Tahibacter amnicola: one gene and its partner. The protein of the gene in region 1 interacts with the protein of each later gene in a pairwise test. Links are inferred from orthologs where the notes say so. Each region holds a gene or a part of one and is shown on either strand. Other genes may lie near its edges.

The links.
Region 2: the proteins of nth (region 1) and aceE interact in binary tests that used the Escherichia coli proteins (3 or more experiments, as listed by UniProt). The link is inferred for Tahibacter amnicola from one-to-one orthologs.

The regions. Positions count from the first base shown.
Region 1 is NZ_CP104694.1:5,453,018-5,460,784, forward strand. What follows is about bases 2,372-5,255. They hold nth (endonuclease III), read left to right. Parts: upstream 2,372-3,434; coding sequence 3,435-4,076; downstream 4,077-5,255. Other genes in these bases: rsxG (electron transport complex subunit RsxG), read left to right, coding at 2,372-2,789; N4264_RS21375 (hypothetical protein), read left to right, coding at 2,848-3,438; N4264_RS21385 (OprO/OprP family phosphate-selective porin), read left to right, coding at 4,227-5,255. Also shown: electron transport complex subunit RsxC, read left to right, coding at 1-1,148; N4264_RS21365 (RnfABCDGE type electron transport complex subunit D), read left to right, coding at 1,145-2,176; more of rsxG, read left to right, coding at 2,169-2,371; more of N4264_RS21385, read left to right, coding at 5,256-5,369; N4264_RS21390 (HvfA family oxazolone/thioamide-modified RiPP metallophore), read left to right, coding at 5,797-6,294; N4264_RS21395 (HvfB family MNIO-type RiPP peptide maturase), read left to right, coding at 6,303-7,163; N4264_RS21400 (HvfC family RiPP maturation protein), read left to right, coding at 7,147-7,767. UniProt on the Escherichia coli protein: DNA repair enzyme that has both DNA N-glycosylase activity and AP-lyase activity. The DNA N-glycosylase activity releases various damaged pyrimidines from DNA by cleaving the N-glycosidic bond, leaving an AP (apurinic/apyrimidinic) site.
Region 2 is NZ_CP104694.1:974,951-982,825, forward strand. The notes cover bases 2,178-5,597. They hold aceE (pyruvate dehydrogenase (acetyl-transferring), homodimeric type), read left to right. Parts: upstream 2,178-2,553; coding sequence 2,554-5,397; downstream 5,398-5,597. Other genes in these bases: N4264_RS04050 (NADP-dependent malic enzyme), read left to right, coding at 2,178-2,235. In the rest of the region: more of N4264_RS04050, read left to right, coding at 1-2,177; glutathione transferase GstA, read left to right, coding at 5,945-6,562; N4264_RS04065 (hypothetical protein), read left to right, coding at 6,659-7,678; N4264_RS04070 (antibiotic biosynthesis monooxygenase family protein), read right to left, coding at 7,712-7,875. UniProt on the Escherichia coli protein: Component of the pyruvate dehydrogenase (PDH) complex, that catalyzes the overall conversion of pyruvate to acetyl-CoA and CO(2).

The sequences.
Region 1 (7,767 bases):
GCCACCTGATCGTCAACGGCGCGGAATGCGAGCCGCTGGTGCAGTCGGACGACACCCTGATGCGCCGGCAGGCAGCGGACGTGATCGCCGGCGCACGCGTACTGGCACGGATCACCGGGGCCAGCGAAGTCACGATTGCACTGGAAGACCGGCTGACGGCCGCCCGCGCCGCCCTCGCCGAGGCCCTGGGCGCGAATACCGACCTGCGCATTGTCACCGTCCCGTCGATCTACCCCTCGGGCGGCGAACGGCAGCTCATCTATTCGTTGACCGGCCAGGAAGTCCCCGGCGGCCAGCCCGCCACCGCGATCGGCATCCTGTGCCAGAACGTGGCGACGGTTGCCGCAGTATGGCGGGCCGTCCGCCATGGCGAACCGCTGACCGCCCGTCTGGTCACGGTGGCCGGTCGCGGCGTGATGCGGCCAACGGTATTCGAAGTACGCCTGGGGACGCCGTTCGAGTGGGTGATCACCCAGGCCGGCGGTTATGCGCCGGACGCTGCGCGGCTGCTGGAAGGCGGGCCCATGATGGGCATCGCGCAGCCGCATGACGCGATACCCGTGACGAAAACGACCACGGCGATCGTGGTGCAGACGACGAGCGAGACAGCCCCCGCGATGGAACAGCCCTGCATCCGCTGCGGCGAATGCGCCCGCGTGTGTCCGGTCCGCCTGATGCCACAGCAGCTGCTGACGGCAGTCCGGCGTGAAGACTGGGCACAGACGCAGGCACTGGCCTTGCGAGACTGCATCGAATGCGGCTGCTGCAGCCATGTGTGTCCGTCGCATATTCCACTGGTGGACTGGTACCGCTTCGGAAAAGCGGAGCTGGACCGCCGCATCGACACCCGGCAGCGCGCCGACCGCTCGCGCGCGCTTTTCCTCGGACGGACGCAACGCCTGGAGCGCGAGCAGGCCGAACGCGTGGCACGGGTCGCCGCGCGCAAGGAGTCACTTGCCCAGGCGGCCGTGGTCGTCACCGTAGAGACGCCATCCGCGCCCGCCGCCGGCGAGCCGTCCCCGGCACCGTCGACTGCACCCAGGACGATGGACAAGGCGGCCGTCCTGGCGGCCATTGCCCGCGGCAAGGCCCGCAAAGCGGCCAACCCGCCGCGCCCCGCCCCGCCCGCGCCCGACGAAGACGCATGAGAACCTTCCCCGTCCACGGCGGCCCGCATCTGTCGCCACCACGCCATGTGCGTCACGTCATGGTCGACGTGCTGCTGGCCCTGGTGCCCGGCATCGCCGCGCACGTCTGGTTCTTCGGCGTGGGCGTGCTGGTCCAGCTGATCCTGGCCGCCGGTTTCGCCATCGCTATTGAGGCGGTAGCACTTCGATGGCGCGGCCTGCCGGTGCGTCGTATCGGCGGCGATCCGTCGGTGCTGGTCACGGCGGCGCTGTTCGCGCTGTGCCTGCCGCCGCTCGCGCCCTGGTGGATCAGTCTGGCTGGCATGCTCGCGGCGGTGGTGCTGGCCCGCCACGCCTACGGCGGCATGGGCTACAACCTGTTCAATCCGGCGATGGTGGGCTACGCCGTCGTGCTCATCAGCTTTCCGCGCGAGGTGTCTGGCTGGATCGCCGCGGGAACCCAGGCGCTGGATCCCCTCGATGTGATCCGGACGATCCTCGCCGGTGACCTGCCCGCCCCCCTGCGCTGGGACACCATCAGCTCGGCCACGCCGCTGGACACCGTCAAGTCGCTGGCCGCCCGCGGCCACATGATCGGCGAGATCCGGCACGACCCGCAGTTCGGCGATTTCGGCGGCAGGGGCTGGGAATGGATTGCCAATGCCTATGCACTGGGCGGGCTGTATCTGCTGTGGCGCGGCGTGATCCGCTGGCAGGTGCCGGTCGCGGTGATCGGCAGCGTGATCGCCGTTTCCGCGCCGCTGTGGCTGTTGGATGCGGATGTCCATCCGATGCCGCTCCAGCACGTTTTCAGCGGCGGGCTGATGCTGGCTGCCTGGTTCATCGCCACCGATCCGGTGACCGGTTGCGCCTCACCGCGCGGGCGGCTGCTGTTCGGCATCGGTGTGGGCGTGCTGACGCTGGTGATCCGTCGCTGGGGCAGCTACCCCGACGGCGTGGCGTTCGCGGTATTGCTGATGAACGGTGCCGCGCCCCTGATCGACCGATACACCCGCCCTCGCGTCTTCGGCACCGGCAGCCATGCCTGAGCCGTCGCCGCTGCTGCGCCGGTTGTTCGCCGTCATGGCGGGCAGTGCGCTGCTGGGACTGTCCGGCTGGCTCGCATCGGGCCGCATCCGCAACCAGGCACACCGCGAGGCACTGTCGGCCCTCGCCGCGGTGCTGCCGCCGGACCGCTACGACAATGACCCGCTGGCCGATCGCATCCGGGTCATCGACGAGGCGGCCCTCGGCAGCGCACAGCCCATGCCCGTGCTGCGCGCACGCAAGGACGGCCAACCGGCCGCGCTGGTGATCGAGGCGATCGTCCCCAAGGCCTACGCCGGCCCCGTCCGCCTGCAGATCGGCGTCGACAGGCGGGGGGCGGTAACCGGCGTACGCGTCCTGGAGCACCACGAAACACCGGGTCTTGGCGACCGCTTCGAAACCGATAGCGGCGAATGGCTGGCGGCCATCCGCGGCAGATCGCTCGACACCACGCCCACGGCCCGCTGGACCGTCCGGAAAGACGGCGGCGATTTCGACCAGTTCAGCGGCGCAACGACGACGCCGCGCGCGATCCTCGAACGCATTGCGCGCGTGCTTGAGTTCGTGAAGGCACATCGCGAAGCACTTTTCGCCGACGAAGCAGACATCCCATGACCCTGCGCGATGACGTGCGTCGTGGCGGCCGCGCGAACGACCGCCGTAAAATCCGCTCATGACCCCGCCACCAACTCCGATCGCCCTGCTGCCTGGCCTGTGCCCGGTACTGTGGGCCGCCACCGATACACGCAGCGCCCTGCTGCTGGCGGCGGCTGCCGTTGCGATACACGTCGCGACGCGTGTTTTCCTGGGGATTTTCGCGCCACCGGGCAACGGTTCCGACCGATGGCTGCTTGCCGCGGCAGTCGTGACCAGTACGGGCATCACGGCCTTCGCGCTGTCGGCGATCGCCCCGGCGTTTTCGGGCGATACCGCCGTCGGCGCGACATTGATCGTCGCGAATGCCGCCTGGCTCCAGTCGCTCAGCCATCAGGCTGTCAACCACGATTGGCATTCTCCCTTTTTCCTGGCAACCATCGTGATCGCCACAGGGCTCTTGCGCGAGTTGCTCGCTGACGGCACCGTGCTGGCCAATGCCAGCGACCTGTTCACGGCCGCGCCGGCCATTCATGGCAGCAATGGCATTGCACTCTTTCATCATCCCGCCGGCGTACTGGCCGGCCTCGCCGTGGCGATCGCGGTAGGTCGCACGGCTCGTGCGCGGCTGCGCCGGGACTCCACGCCGGATACTTCCCGAAACGCATGAACGCCACCAAACGTGCTGAGATCTTCCGCCGGCTGCGCGAGATCAATCCGAACCCGACGACCGAGCTGGAGTACACCACGCCCTTCGAACTGCTGGTGGCGGTGACGCTGTCGGCGCAGGCCACGGATATCGGCGTGAACAAAGCCACACGTAAACTCTTCCCGGTTGCCAATACGCCGCAGGCGATCCTGGCGCTGGGTGAGGACGGGCTCAAGCGCTATATCTCCACGATCGGGCTGTACAACGCCAAGGCGAAGAACGTCATGGCGGCCTGCCGGATCCTCGTCGATCGCTACGACGGTGAAGTACCGACTACGCGTGAGGCGCTGGAGGCGCTGCCCGGCGTGGGCCGGAAGACAGCCAACGTCGTACTCAACACCGCCTTCGGCCAACCCACCATCGCGGTGGATACGCATATCTTCCGCGTCTCCAATCGCACGGGCCTGGCGCCGGGCAAAACGGTGCGCGCCGTGGAGGACAAACTGGAAAAAACCATTCCGGCAGAATTCAAGCAGGATGCACATCACTGGCTGATCCTGCACGGGCGGTACGTCTGCAAGGCGCGCAAGCCGGACTGTCCCTCCTGCGTGATCCGCGACCTGTGCCAATACCGCCAGAAAACCCCCGCTGCGGATTGAAAACGCCCGGTGCCCCGGCCGGAATGGTCATATGATCAGGCGCCGCCGCCATGTCCGCCCGTGCCATCCCGGTGTTTTAATGCCTTCGACGCCAGCGCCCCACCGGCCTGGCCTTCCCGATTTTCTTTAGTCTTGAGAGTGAGTCACCGCATGAAGAAGGCGCTTTCCCTGGCCATCGCGCTCATCGTCGCCGCACCGGCCCAGGCCTATGATTTCCTCAACGAATGGCCGACCAAGGTAAAAACCGGATCCGGCGTGGAATACGGCGTCAAAGGCCTCTACCAACTCGATATCAACCGGTTTTCCGACGACACGCTGCCCAACGGCTCGGCGCGCTTCCAGGACCACGATCGCTGGCGTCGCAAAGAGTTCTACCTGTACGCCAAGCTCAATGGAAAATGGGAGGTTGCCGCGGGCTACGATTTCGCCAATCACGTCTGGGTCGACGCCTACGCCCGTCTGTTCACCCCGAACGCCGGTGATTTCCGCCTGGGCCAGTTCAAGCACGCTGTCGGCTTCGAGGAAGGTGCGATCGGATCGGGCGCCACGACCTTTATCGAACGTTCGCTGCCCATCCAGGCCCTCAACCCGGGGCGTCGCATCGGCCTTGACTGGACCTACGAGAAAATACCGGGCTGGCTGCTCAACGCCGGCGTGCTTTCGGGCGGCGATCTCAACGGTGACAACGATGGTACAGGCTGGGTCGGCCGCGCCGTATTCAACCCGGTCAAGAGCGAGAACCGCGTGGTGCACCTGGGCATCTCGGGCTCGATCGAAGAACGCGACGACGAAATCGCCCGCGTCCGCGCCCGGCCCGAAGCCAACCTGACACCGGTCCGGCTGGTGGACACGGGCAGTCTCGCCGGTGCCGACCAGATCAAGCGCGTCGGGCTGGAAGCCGCCTGGGCCCAGGGACCGGTTTCACTCCAGGCCGAATACCTTACCTATGACGCCTCGCGCCGTACCGCGCGCGACTTCACCGCCGACGGTGCCTACGTTTACGCCAGCTGGGTGGTCACCGGTGAGAGCCGTCCGTACAAAAGTGGCGCTTTCAACAACGTCAAGCCCAAGCGCGACTGGGGCGCGGTGGAACTGGGCCTGCGCTACTCCACGCTCGACCTCAACGACGGCCTCGTCGAAGGCGGCAAGCAGCACGACTGGACCCTGGGCGTGAACTACTACCTGGGACAACACATCAAGTTGCAGGCCAATTACATCCGCGCCTTCAGCGACCGGCGCGGCCTGGCCCTGGATCCGACCATCACCGAACTGCGCGCCCAGGTCAGCTTCTGAGGATGCCCGCGGCGCGATCCAGCGGTCGCGCCGCTACTGCCCGGGTTTTCACCCTGCTCGATCACTTCTCACTACACCTGCCGCAGCGAAGCTCCCACCGCTGCACAACCGGTTGTCGCACTCGCCGCACTCATCGCCGGGCTCCTGCCACCGGTGAGCGGCCTTCGCTTTTCTTTAACAAATTCCCCCGCTGAAAGATTCTTCCGCATCGTCCGGTCTGGTGACGCGTCGAACGCATTGCATTGCAACATCGCATCCGCTTGTTACTGCCATGCGTAAGGCTTACCGTTCACGCGCCGAAGCGTGCGGAGGGGGAAGTATCCGGCGAAACACGGCCGTCTCTCCTTGCGTAACGGAGCGTTCCTGCTGCTGTCGCAGCTGTAACCCTTGCGGGCCCGGGCCCGCCAACTCCATGGAGAAACTTGCAATGTCCACCAAGATCGTGAAACCCCTGACGCTCGCCCTTGGTACTGCTTTCATCGGCACGATGTCGCTGACCCAGCTGGCTCAGGCCGACACGGCGTTCCAGCTGCACCAGCTTTCGGCGGGCTACATGGCTACCGCCGCCGAGGGCAAGTGCGGCGAAGGCAAGTGCGGCATGGCCAAGATGGATGACGACAAGAACGGAAGCGTTTCGAAGGCGGAATTCGAGAAGCACGGCCAGAAGAAGTTCGAAGACATCGACACCGACAAGAACGGTTCGATCAGCCAGGCTGAAATGGACGCTCACAAGAAGGCGCACGAAGGCAAGTGCGGCGAAGGCAAGTGCGGCGGCGACAAGAAGGGCGCCGAGGCCAAGTGCGGCGCCGACAAGAAGGGTGCGGAAGCCAAGTGCGGCGCGGACAAGAAGGGTGCCGAAGCCAAGTGTGGCGGCGACAAGAAGGGCGCAGAAGCCAAGTGCGGCGCCGAGAAGAAGGACCACTGAGGTAATCCATGAGCCCGCGCAATGTTCCCCATGGCGCGGGTCTCGGCTTTCGGCGGGCCCTTCTGGGCCCGCTTGCCGACGCCCCCGACGCGCCCATCGATTTCTTCGAGATCGCCCCGGAAAACTGGATCAATGTCGGCGGGCACCTGGGCCGCCAGCTGCGCCAGTACACCGAGCGGTATCCGTTCGTCTGCCACGGGCTTTCGCTCTCGCTCGGCGGGCCGGAACCGCTGGATGAAACCCTGCTACACAAGATCCGTCGCCTGCTCGACGACCATGGTGTCGCCATCTACAGCGAACATCTGTCCTACTGCTCCGACGACGGCCACCTGTATGACCTGATGCCGATCCCCTTCACGCGCGAAGCGGTGGACTGGGTCGCCGCACGCGTGCGTCGTGCACAGGACATCCTCGGCCGTCGCATCGCGATCGAGAACGTCTCGTACTACGCCGCGCCAGGCCGCGAAATGGACGAGGTGGATTTCGTCCGCGAAGTGCTGGAAGCGGCCGACTGCCTGCTGCTTCTGGACGTGAACAACATCCATGTCAACAGCGTCAATCATGGCTACGACGCCAACGCCTTTCTTGATGCCATGCCCGGCGATCGCATCGCCTATTACCACATCGCCGGTCACTACGACGAGGAACCCGGCCTGAAGGTCGATACCCACGGCAGCGACGTGATCGCGCCGGTGTGGCAGCTGCTGGAGCGTGCCTATCAGCGCTTCGGAGTTCGGCCGACCTTGCTCGAGCGCGACTTCAACATTCCACCGCTGGCAGACCTGGTCACCGAACTGGACCAGATTCGTCGGCTCCAATCCCCCTACGCGTCGCCGCGCGAAGTGATCCGCCATGCCGCCAGTCGCTGAAGCCGGCTACCTGCGCGCACTGCAGTTCCAGTTCGCCCGCGCAATCCGCGAACCGGAGTCCGCGCCGCTCCCGCCAGACGTACCGGCGCGCCGGATGGCGGTCTACCAGGAACTGTTTTTCAACAATGTGGACAGTTTGCTTTCGGCGAATTTCCCCGTCATCCGGACCTTGCATGACGATGCCGCGTGGAAATCGCTGGTGCGCTCGTTCCTGGCGACGCATCGCTGCCAGATTCCGCTTTTTCCCGAGTTCGGGCGCGAGTTCCTGAAGTACCTGGAAGATCGCCAGGCTGCGGGGAGCAATGACCCGCCCTTCCTGCTGGAACTGGCGCACTACGAATGGGCGGAGCTGGCCCTCTCCATCGACGAACACGCGATCGACGCGGTACCGCACGATGCCGGCGGTGACGTCACTCGCGGCATTCCCGTTGTCTCGCCGCTGGCATGGCTGCTGGCCTACCGTTTTCCGGTCCATCGGATCCGCCCGGAATTCCAGCCCGACGCCGCCCCCGCAGAGCCCACGCTGCTGCTCCTGATCCGTGGCCGTGACGACCGGGTCAGCTTCCTGGAAATCAACGCGATCACGGCTGCCCTGTTCGAGCGC
Region 2 (7,875 bases), 4.5 Mb from region 1 along the record:
ATCAAGGTCACTCCGACCAAGGCGCTGGTCACCCAACGCGACCTCGCCCTGGCCTATTCGCCGGGCGTTGCCGCCGCCTGCGACGTGATCGTCGAGGACCCGGCCGAAGTCTCGACCGTAACGGCGCGCGGCAATCTCGTCGCCGTCATCACCAACGGTACGGCGGTCCTGGGCCTGGGCCCGATCGGGCCGCTCGCCGCCAAGCCCGTGATGGAAGGCAAGGGTGTCCTGTTCCAGAAGTTCGCGGGTATCGATGTCTTTGATATCGAAATCGACGAGCGCGACCCGGACAAACTCGTCGACATCATCGCCAGCCTTGAGCCCACGTTCGGCGGCATCAACCTGGAAGACATCAAGGCGCCCGAGTGCTTCGCCGTGGAGCGCAAGCTGCGCGAGCGGGTCAAGATCCCGGTCTTCCACGACGACCAGCACGGCACTGCCATCATCGTCGGTTCCGCCGTCATCAACGCGTTGCAGGTCGTCGGCAAGGAAATCGGCCAGGTGCGCGTGGCTGCCTCCGGCGCCGGTGCCGCCGGCATCGCCTGCCTCGACATGCTTGTCCAGCTGGGCGTGAAACCCGAGAACATCGCGGTTTGCGACCGTCTGGGCGTGGTCTACAAGGGGCGCGCCGAGGATATGGACGAAGCCAAGGCCCGCTACGCGCGCGATACCACGGCGCGTACCCTGGCCGATATCGTCGATGGCGCGGATATCTTCCTGGGCCTTTCCGCCGCCGGTGTACTGAAGGCCGAGATGGTCGAGAAGATGGCGGCCAACCCCATCATCCTTGCCCTGGCCAACCCGACGCCGGAAATCCTGCCCGAAGTGGCCAAGGCGGTGCGTCCGGATGCCATCATCGCGACGGGCCGCTCGGATTACCCGAATCAGGTCAACAATGCGCTGTGCTTCCCGTACATTTTCCGCGGCGCGCTCGACGTTGGCGCCACGACGATCAACGAGGCGATGAAGGTCGCCTGCGTCCACGCCATCGCTTCGCTGGCGCGGCGCGAGGTCAGCGACGTCGCGGCCCGGGCCTATGGCGGCAAGCCCCTGTCGTTCGGGCCGGACTACCTCATCCCGCAGCCGTTCGATCCGCGCCTGCTGGTCGAGCTGGCGCCGGCCGTGGCCGAAGCCGCAACCCGCTCGGGCGTGGCAACGCGGCCGATACCGGACATCAACGCCTATCGCGAGAAGCTGACCAGCTTCGTGTTCCGCACCGGACTGATGATGAAACCGGTGTTCGACCGCGCCAAGGCCGAGCCCAAGCGCGTGGCCTACGCCGAAGGCGAGGAAGAAACCGTCCTGCGCGCGGTGCAGGTCGTGGTGGACGAAGGCTTTGCAAAGCCCATCCTGATCGGCCGGCCGGAGGTCATCGAAAAGCGCATTGAGCGCATCGGCCTGCGCCTGAAGGCGGGTGTCGATTTCGAGCTGTGCAACATCAACGACGACCCGCGCTTCAACGACTACTGGCAGCACTACCACCGCATCATGGAGCGCCGTGGCGTATCGCCCTCGCTGGCCAAGGCCGTGGTGCGGTCGCGTTCGACGGTGATCGCATCGCTGATGGTGGAGCGCGGTGACGCCGATGCCATGATCTGCGGCGTGGTGGGTCGCTACGGCAAGAAGCTCCAGTACATCAAGGACATCATCGGACTCGATCCGGGCGTGCAGAAACCGGCAGCCATGTCGGCGGTGTTCAATGACAAGGGCGTTTTCTTCTTCCTTGACACCCACGTGCAGCACGATCCCTGTGCCGAAGATCTCGCCGAAGCCACGCTGCAGGCGGCGCTGCGCCTGAAACTCTTCGGCGTGCCGCCGAAGGTTGCGCTGCTGTCGCATTCGAATTTCGGCGCGTCCGATTCGCCATCCGCGGCGAAGATGCGCCGCGTGTTCGAGATCATCAAGAAGCGCGCGCCGAAGCTGGAAGTCGAAGGTGAGCTGCAGGCAGACGCGGCGATGATCCAGGAGATTCGCGAGCGCATCTTCCCGAACTCGCAATTGAACGGTTGTGCCAATGTGTTCGTCTTCCCGAACCTGGACGCCGCGAACATCAGCTTCAACATGACCCGCGCCATGACCGATGGCGTCGTCCTCGGCCCGATCCTCATGGGTATCGCCAAGCCCGCGCACGTGCTGACGCCGTCCGCGACGGTGCGCCGCGTCGTCAACATGACGGCCATCGCCGGCGTCGAGGCCCAGATCCGCGCGCAGAACCGTTCCGGGTCCGCGGACTGAAGCGCTCCAGTGCACAGGGCGGCCACTGCTGCCCTGTGCCCGTCATCATTCGCGTCGCTTGTCCAATGACCATCGACCGATCACCGGCGCTGACGGCGCTGGTGACGCAGTGCAGCATGAATTCGTTTGCACAGAATGCCCATTGCGACGATGGGATATGCGAATCAAACGTCTGTTCGGCATGTCAGCGGCCATCGGGCCGGTTAGACTTGCAGGGTTGCGCGCGGGCCTTCGCGCGCGGAAGTTTTTCGCTATCGACCACCGGAACGAGAACGCCATCCTCCCCCTCACAGGCGCGGCGTTCGTGGAGGGACACCCGTGAACCTACTGCAGGACATCTTGAACCAGGACCTGGACCCGACGGAGACGCAGGAGTGGATTGACGCACTCAATGCCGTCATCGGTGCCGATGGTCCGGAACGCGCGCACTATCTGCTCGAACGGATGGTCGATGAGACGCGTCGGGCCGGCGGACATCTTCCGTTCCAGCCTACGACCGAGTACATCAATACCATTCCTACACATCTGGAAAAGCGCAATCCCGGCGATGCCGCGCTCGAATGGCGCATCCGTTCGTTGATCCGCTGGAATGCCCTGGCCACGGTCGTTCGCGCCAATCGCAAGCCTGGTGAGCTGGGTGGTCACATCGCCAGCTTTGCCTCGTCCGCCACCCTGTACGACGTCGGCTTCAATCATTTCTGGCGCGCACCGAGCGAGAACCACCCGGGTGACCTGCTCTATATCCAGGGCCATTCCTCGCCCGGCATCTATGCCCGTGCGTACCTGGAAGGGCGCATCAGCGAAGCGCAGCTGGACCGCTACCGCATGGAAGTCGATGGTGGCGGTCTTTCGTCCTACCCGCATCCGTGGCTGATGCCGGACTTCTGGCAGACCCCGACCGTCTCGATGGGCCTGGGGCCCATCATGGCCATCTACCAGGCGCGTTTCTGGAAGTACCTCGAGCACCGCAACCTGATGCCGGTCACCGATCGCAAGGTCTGGTGCTTCATGGGCGACGGCGAGACAGACGAACCCGAGTCGCTGGGTGCCATCTCCCTGGCCGGTCGCGAAAATCTCGACAACCTCGTCTTCGTCATTAACTGCAATCTGCAGCGTCTGGACGGCCCGGTGCGCGGCAACGGCAAGATCATCCAGGAACTGGAGGGTGTCTTCCGCGGTGCCGGCTGGAACGTGGTCAAGGTGATCTGGGGTTCGTACTGGGATCCGCTCCTGGCGCGCGACACCAAGGGCACGCTGCGCCGCCTGATGATGGAAACCGTCGACGGCGAATACCAGGCCTGCAAGGCGTTCGGCGGCGCGTACACGCGCGAGAACTTCTTCGGCAAATATCCCGAACTGCGCGAGATGGTGGCCAACCTGTCCGACGAGGACATCTGGCGCCTGAACCGCGGCGGCCATGATCCGCACAAGGTCTACGCGGCTTATGCCGAAGCCATGACCAACGCCAACGGCCGGCCGACGGTGATCCTGGCCAAGACGGTCAAGGGTTACGGCATGGGCGGCGCGGGTGAGTCGATGAACATCACCCACCAGCAGAAGAAGATGGACGACGATGCGATCCGCGCCTTTCGCGATCGCTTCAACATCCCGGTGGACGACGACAAGGTCGCCGAGGTGCCGTTCTACCACCCGGGCAAGGATTCGCCCGAAGTGCAGTACATGCTCTCGCGCCGCCAGGCGCTGGGCGGGCCGTTGCCGCAGCGCCGGCAGAAGACCGAATCGCTGCCCACGCCGGAACTGTCGGCGCTGGAGCAGATCACGCGCGGCAGTGGCGAGCGCGAGATCTCCACCACCATGGCCTTCGTGCGTGGCCTGAACCTGCTGTTGCGCGACAAGGCCATTGGCCCCCGCATCGTTCCCATCGTGGCCGACGAAGCGCGCACCTTCGGCATGGAAGGCATGTTCCGCCAGATCGGCATCTACGCGCCGTTCGGCCAGAAGTACACGCCGCAGGACGCCGACCAGCTCCTCTATTACCGCGAGGACCAGGGCGGCCAGGTGCTGCAGGAAGGCATCACCGAGGCGGGCGCCACCTGCAGCTGGATCGCCGCGGCGACCAGCTACAGCACGAACAACTACGCGATGCTGCCGTTCTTCATTTTCTATTCGATGTTCGGCATGCAGCGCGTGGGCGACCTGTGCTGGGCGGCCGGCGACATGCGTGCGCGCGGCTTCCTGGTCGGCGGTACGGCGGGCCGCACCACGCTCAACGGCGAGGGGCTGCAGCACGAGGACGGCCACAGCCACCTGCTGGCCGGCGTCATTCCGAACTGCCGGGCCTACGATCCGACCTTCTCCTATGAAGTCGCCGTGATCCTGCAGGACGGCGTGCGCCGCATGCTCACCGAGCAGGAGGACGTGTACTACTACGTCACGGTGATGAACGAGAACTACAGCCATCCGGACATGCCGGCCGGCAGTGAGCAGGGCATCATCAAGGGCATGTACCTGTTCCGCGACGGCGACGCGCCGTTGCCGGGCGGTTCGCCCACGGCGGCGGCACAGCCGGACAAGCAGGGCGGCAGCCGCGTACCGGAAACCGACGGCCCCGCGCCGCGCGAAACCACCGCCAAGCCGGGCGAAGTGGTGAAGAGCGCGAAGGCGTCCGCACCGGCCAAGTCGCTGCGCAAGGACAAACTTCCGCGCGTGCAGCTGCTCGGTTCGGGCACGATCCTGCGCGAGGTGATCGCGGCGGCCGAACTGCTGGAAAAAGACTTCGGCGTCATCAGCGACATCTGGAGCTGCCCGAGCTTCTCGGAGCTGCGCCGTGACGGCTACGACGCCGAGCGTTGGAACCGCCTGCATCCGGAAGGCGAACAGCGCGTCGCCCATGTGACGCAGTGCCTGAAGGATCGTGTCGGCCCGGTCATTGCGGCGACCGACTACGTGCGCCAGTACGCCGACCAGATCCGCGCCTTCATGCCGGATGGCAAGCGCTACACCGTGCTGGGCACCGACGGCTACGGCCGTTCGGACACCCGCGCCAACCTGCGCCGCTTCTTCGAGGTGGACCGCTACTACATTGCGCACGCGGCCATCGCGGCACTGGCGCAGGAAGGAAAGATGCATGCCTCCGACGTGGCGCGGGCCATGAAGGAATGGCGCATCGATGCGGAGAAGACGAACCCCGTCGGGGTTTGATGGCGGTAGCGCTCGCGTCGCGAGCGCACGCGGCAAGGAGAGTGCGGTGACGTCCAGGACGTTCCCGCACTCCGTCGCCAGTCGTAGCGAGCACTCGATTGACCTTTCCGCTGCCGAATCCGGGTTCCGGCCATACAGCGACTGACGGATCCTTCCAGTCAGCAAGTTGAGCTGCGGGCAGCCCCGAGCCAGTAACGGGGCTGGCGAGAATCGGCTGTACCATTGCTCAGGCGAGTCAGCTACCCGGATGGTAGCGCGGGATTGGCGCGCCCGTTGCGCGACTGCCGGGCGCTGGACTGCGCTCCACAACACCGACGCGGTGGATATCGCGAGCAACCGAAAGGGTATGCACAGTAGCGCCTAGCGCATCGGGCGGCGCAAATCCAGAGGCGGGCTCGTCGGTATCGTTGCTGGACCGTAAACAGTGCATTCAGGCCAATGCGCATTGAAGGCGTGGCTGGTGTCCGCACTTCGGTACCTGCGACGGACGCCGGCATGCGGGGGCATCGGACGGTGGTCGCGACTGCCTTCAACTTTGGAGAACCGCATGAAACTGTATTTCGCTCCTGGCACGTGCTCGCTGTCGCCGCATATCGTCCTGCGCGAGCTCGGCCTGGCATTTGACCTCGTGAAGGTCGACCTTGCCACCAAGACCTCCGCCGATGGCGCCGATTTCACCGCGATCAACCCGAAAGGCTATGTGCCGGCGCTGCAACTGGACGATGGCCGGGTGCTGACCGAAGGCCCCGCGATCGTGCAGTACCTTGCCGACCTCAAGCCCGCCAGCGGCCTGGCGCCGGCCAACGGAACCTTTGAGCGCTACCAGCTGCAGGAATGGCTCAACTTCATCTCCACCGAAATCCACAAGCAGTTCAGCCCTCTCTTCAACGCGGCCAACCCCGATTCGGTGAAGGAAGCACAGAAGAAAAAGCTGGCCCAGCGCTTCCAGGAAATCGCGCGTACGCTGGAAAAGCAGGACTTCCTGACCGGCCCGACCTTCTCGGTGGCGGACGCGTACTTCTTCACCGTGCTGCAGTGGAGCAAGTTCTTCCAGATCGATCTCAATCAGTGGCCGGCGATCGCGCGATTTGTCGAGCGCGTAGGGGCGCGCCCGGCCGTTGCCGCGGCAGTGCTGGAAGAAGCACAAGCAAAGAAGGCGGCGTGATGTACTGAGTGCGTACCGGGACGTCTGTCCGGCGTCCCGGTTCAAGGTATTCCAACGACCCCGACGGTATGATGCGGCATCTTTCCGGAGATGCGCATGCGCACGATCGTGTCGGCTCTGACGCTGTTGGTACTGGTTGGAATGCTGCTGTGGCAGCTGCGCATCATGGGAAATCTCGGCCGGCGCCAGCAGGCATTGCTGGATGAACTGGCAACAGCGCTGCGCGGCAAGGCGTTTTTCCGGGTGCACCTGGCGCGTCGCGACATGTTCGTCCGACGCATGAAGATGCAGCCATCGGAAGCGCGTGGCCTGTTGATTCCCGAGGATGACGCTGTCCGCCTGGTTGCCATCTGGCCGGATGGCAGCCGCTTCGACCAGCGTATCGGACGCGATGCCCTGAACCTCGCGTGGATCGGCCAGCCTGGGCTCAATGCCGGAAATCTCCACTGGCTGTCCGTCGGCGAGCCGCCGCTCTACATCAGTGCCGATACGGGAATGAATGCGGTCTCCTCGCTTCGCCAGACGGCGGATCTCTATCGCAGCCTGATGCGTCCGGGTGACCTGGAACCACCCGCCCGCGATTTTGCGCTGGAGAAAAATCCCGCCAGTCTCACCGCGGTCGTGCTGGTGCTGGCGCTGGTGGCCTACACCGTCCTCGACGGCATCGGCAATCCGTATACATTGCTGAATACTTCCGGCGCCTCGCGCTTCCTGCCGGTGTTCGGCGTGCTGGCGCTTCCCTTGGCCTATCCGGTCCTGGTGCGCTGGAAAGTGCCCGCACGCGAGTCCCTGGTGACCTGCCTGCTGATGAGCCTGACCCTCGCATTCGCCGTCATTCCCCTGGGAAAACGCATCGACGGACTTCTCGCGAGCGAGTCGTTCCGCGATCACGAGTACCGCCTGACGGCCACGCGTGAACTGGAACCCGTGGATCCGGCATCGCCACTGCTGCGCCTGCGTCCGCACAAGGAATACTGGGCCCAGTTCCCGGTCGGCAGCGTGCACCGGATGCCGTTGCGCAAGGGCGGGCTGGGTCTCTGGCAGGCGGATACGCGGGATTTCAGCGAGAAAGTCCGACGCTGGTACGAGGCGCATCCTTCCGCGCGACAGAAATAAGGGAAGTCCGCCGGGCCGGCGGATCATCCCGCGTCACGTTTTTTCCGGCTCCGGAATGTGCTCCGCCACTTCGTAGTGGCGCACCAGCGGTTCCATTTCCAGCAGGAATTCGTCGTCCTGGGCGTAGTAGCGCGAACGTTCGGCTTCCTTGCCGGCGAAGCGACGGACGGCGTCCATGGAATCCCAAAGGGAAATAA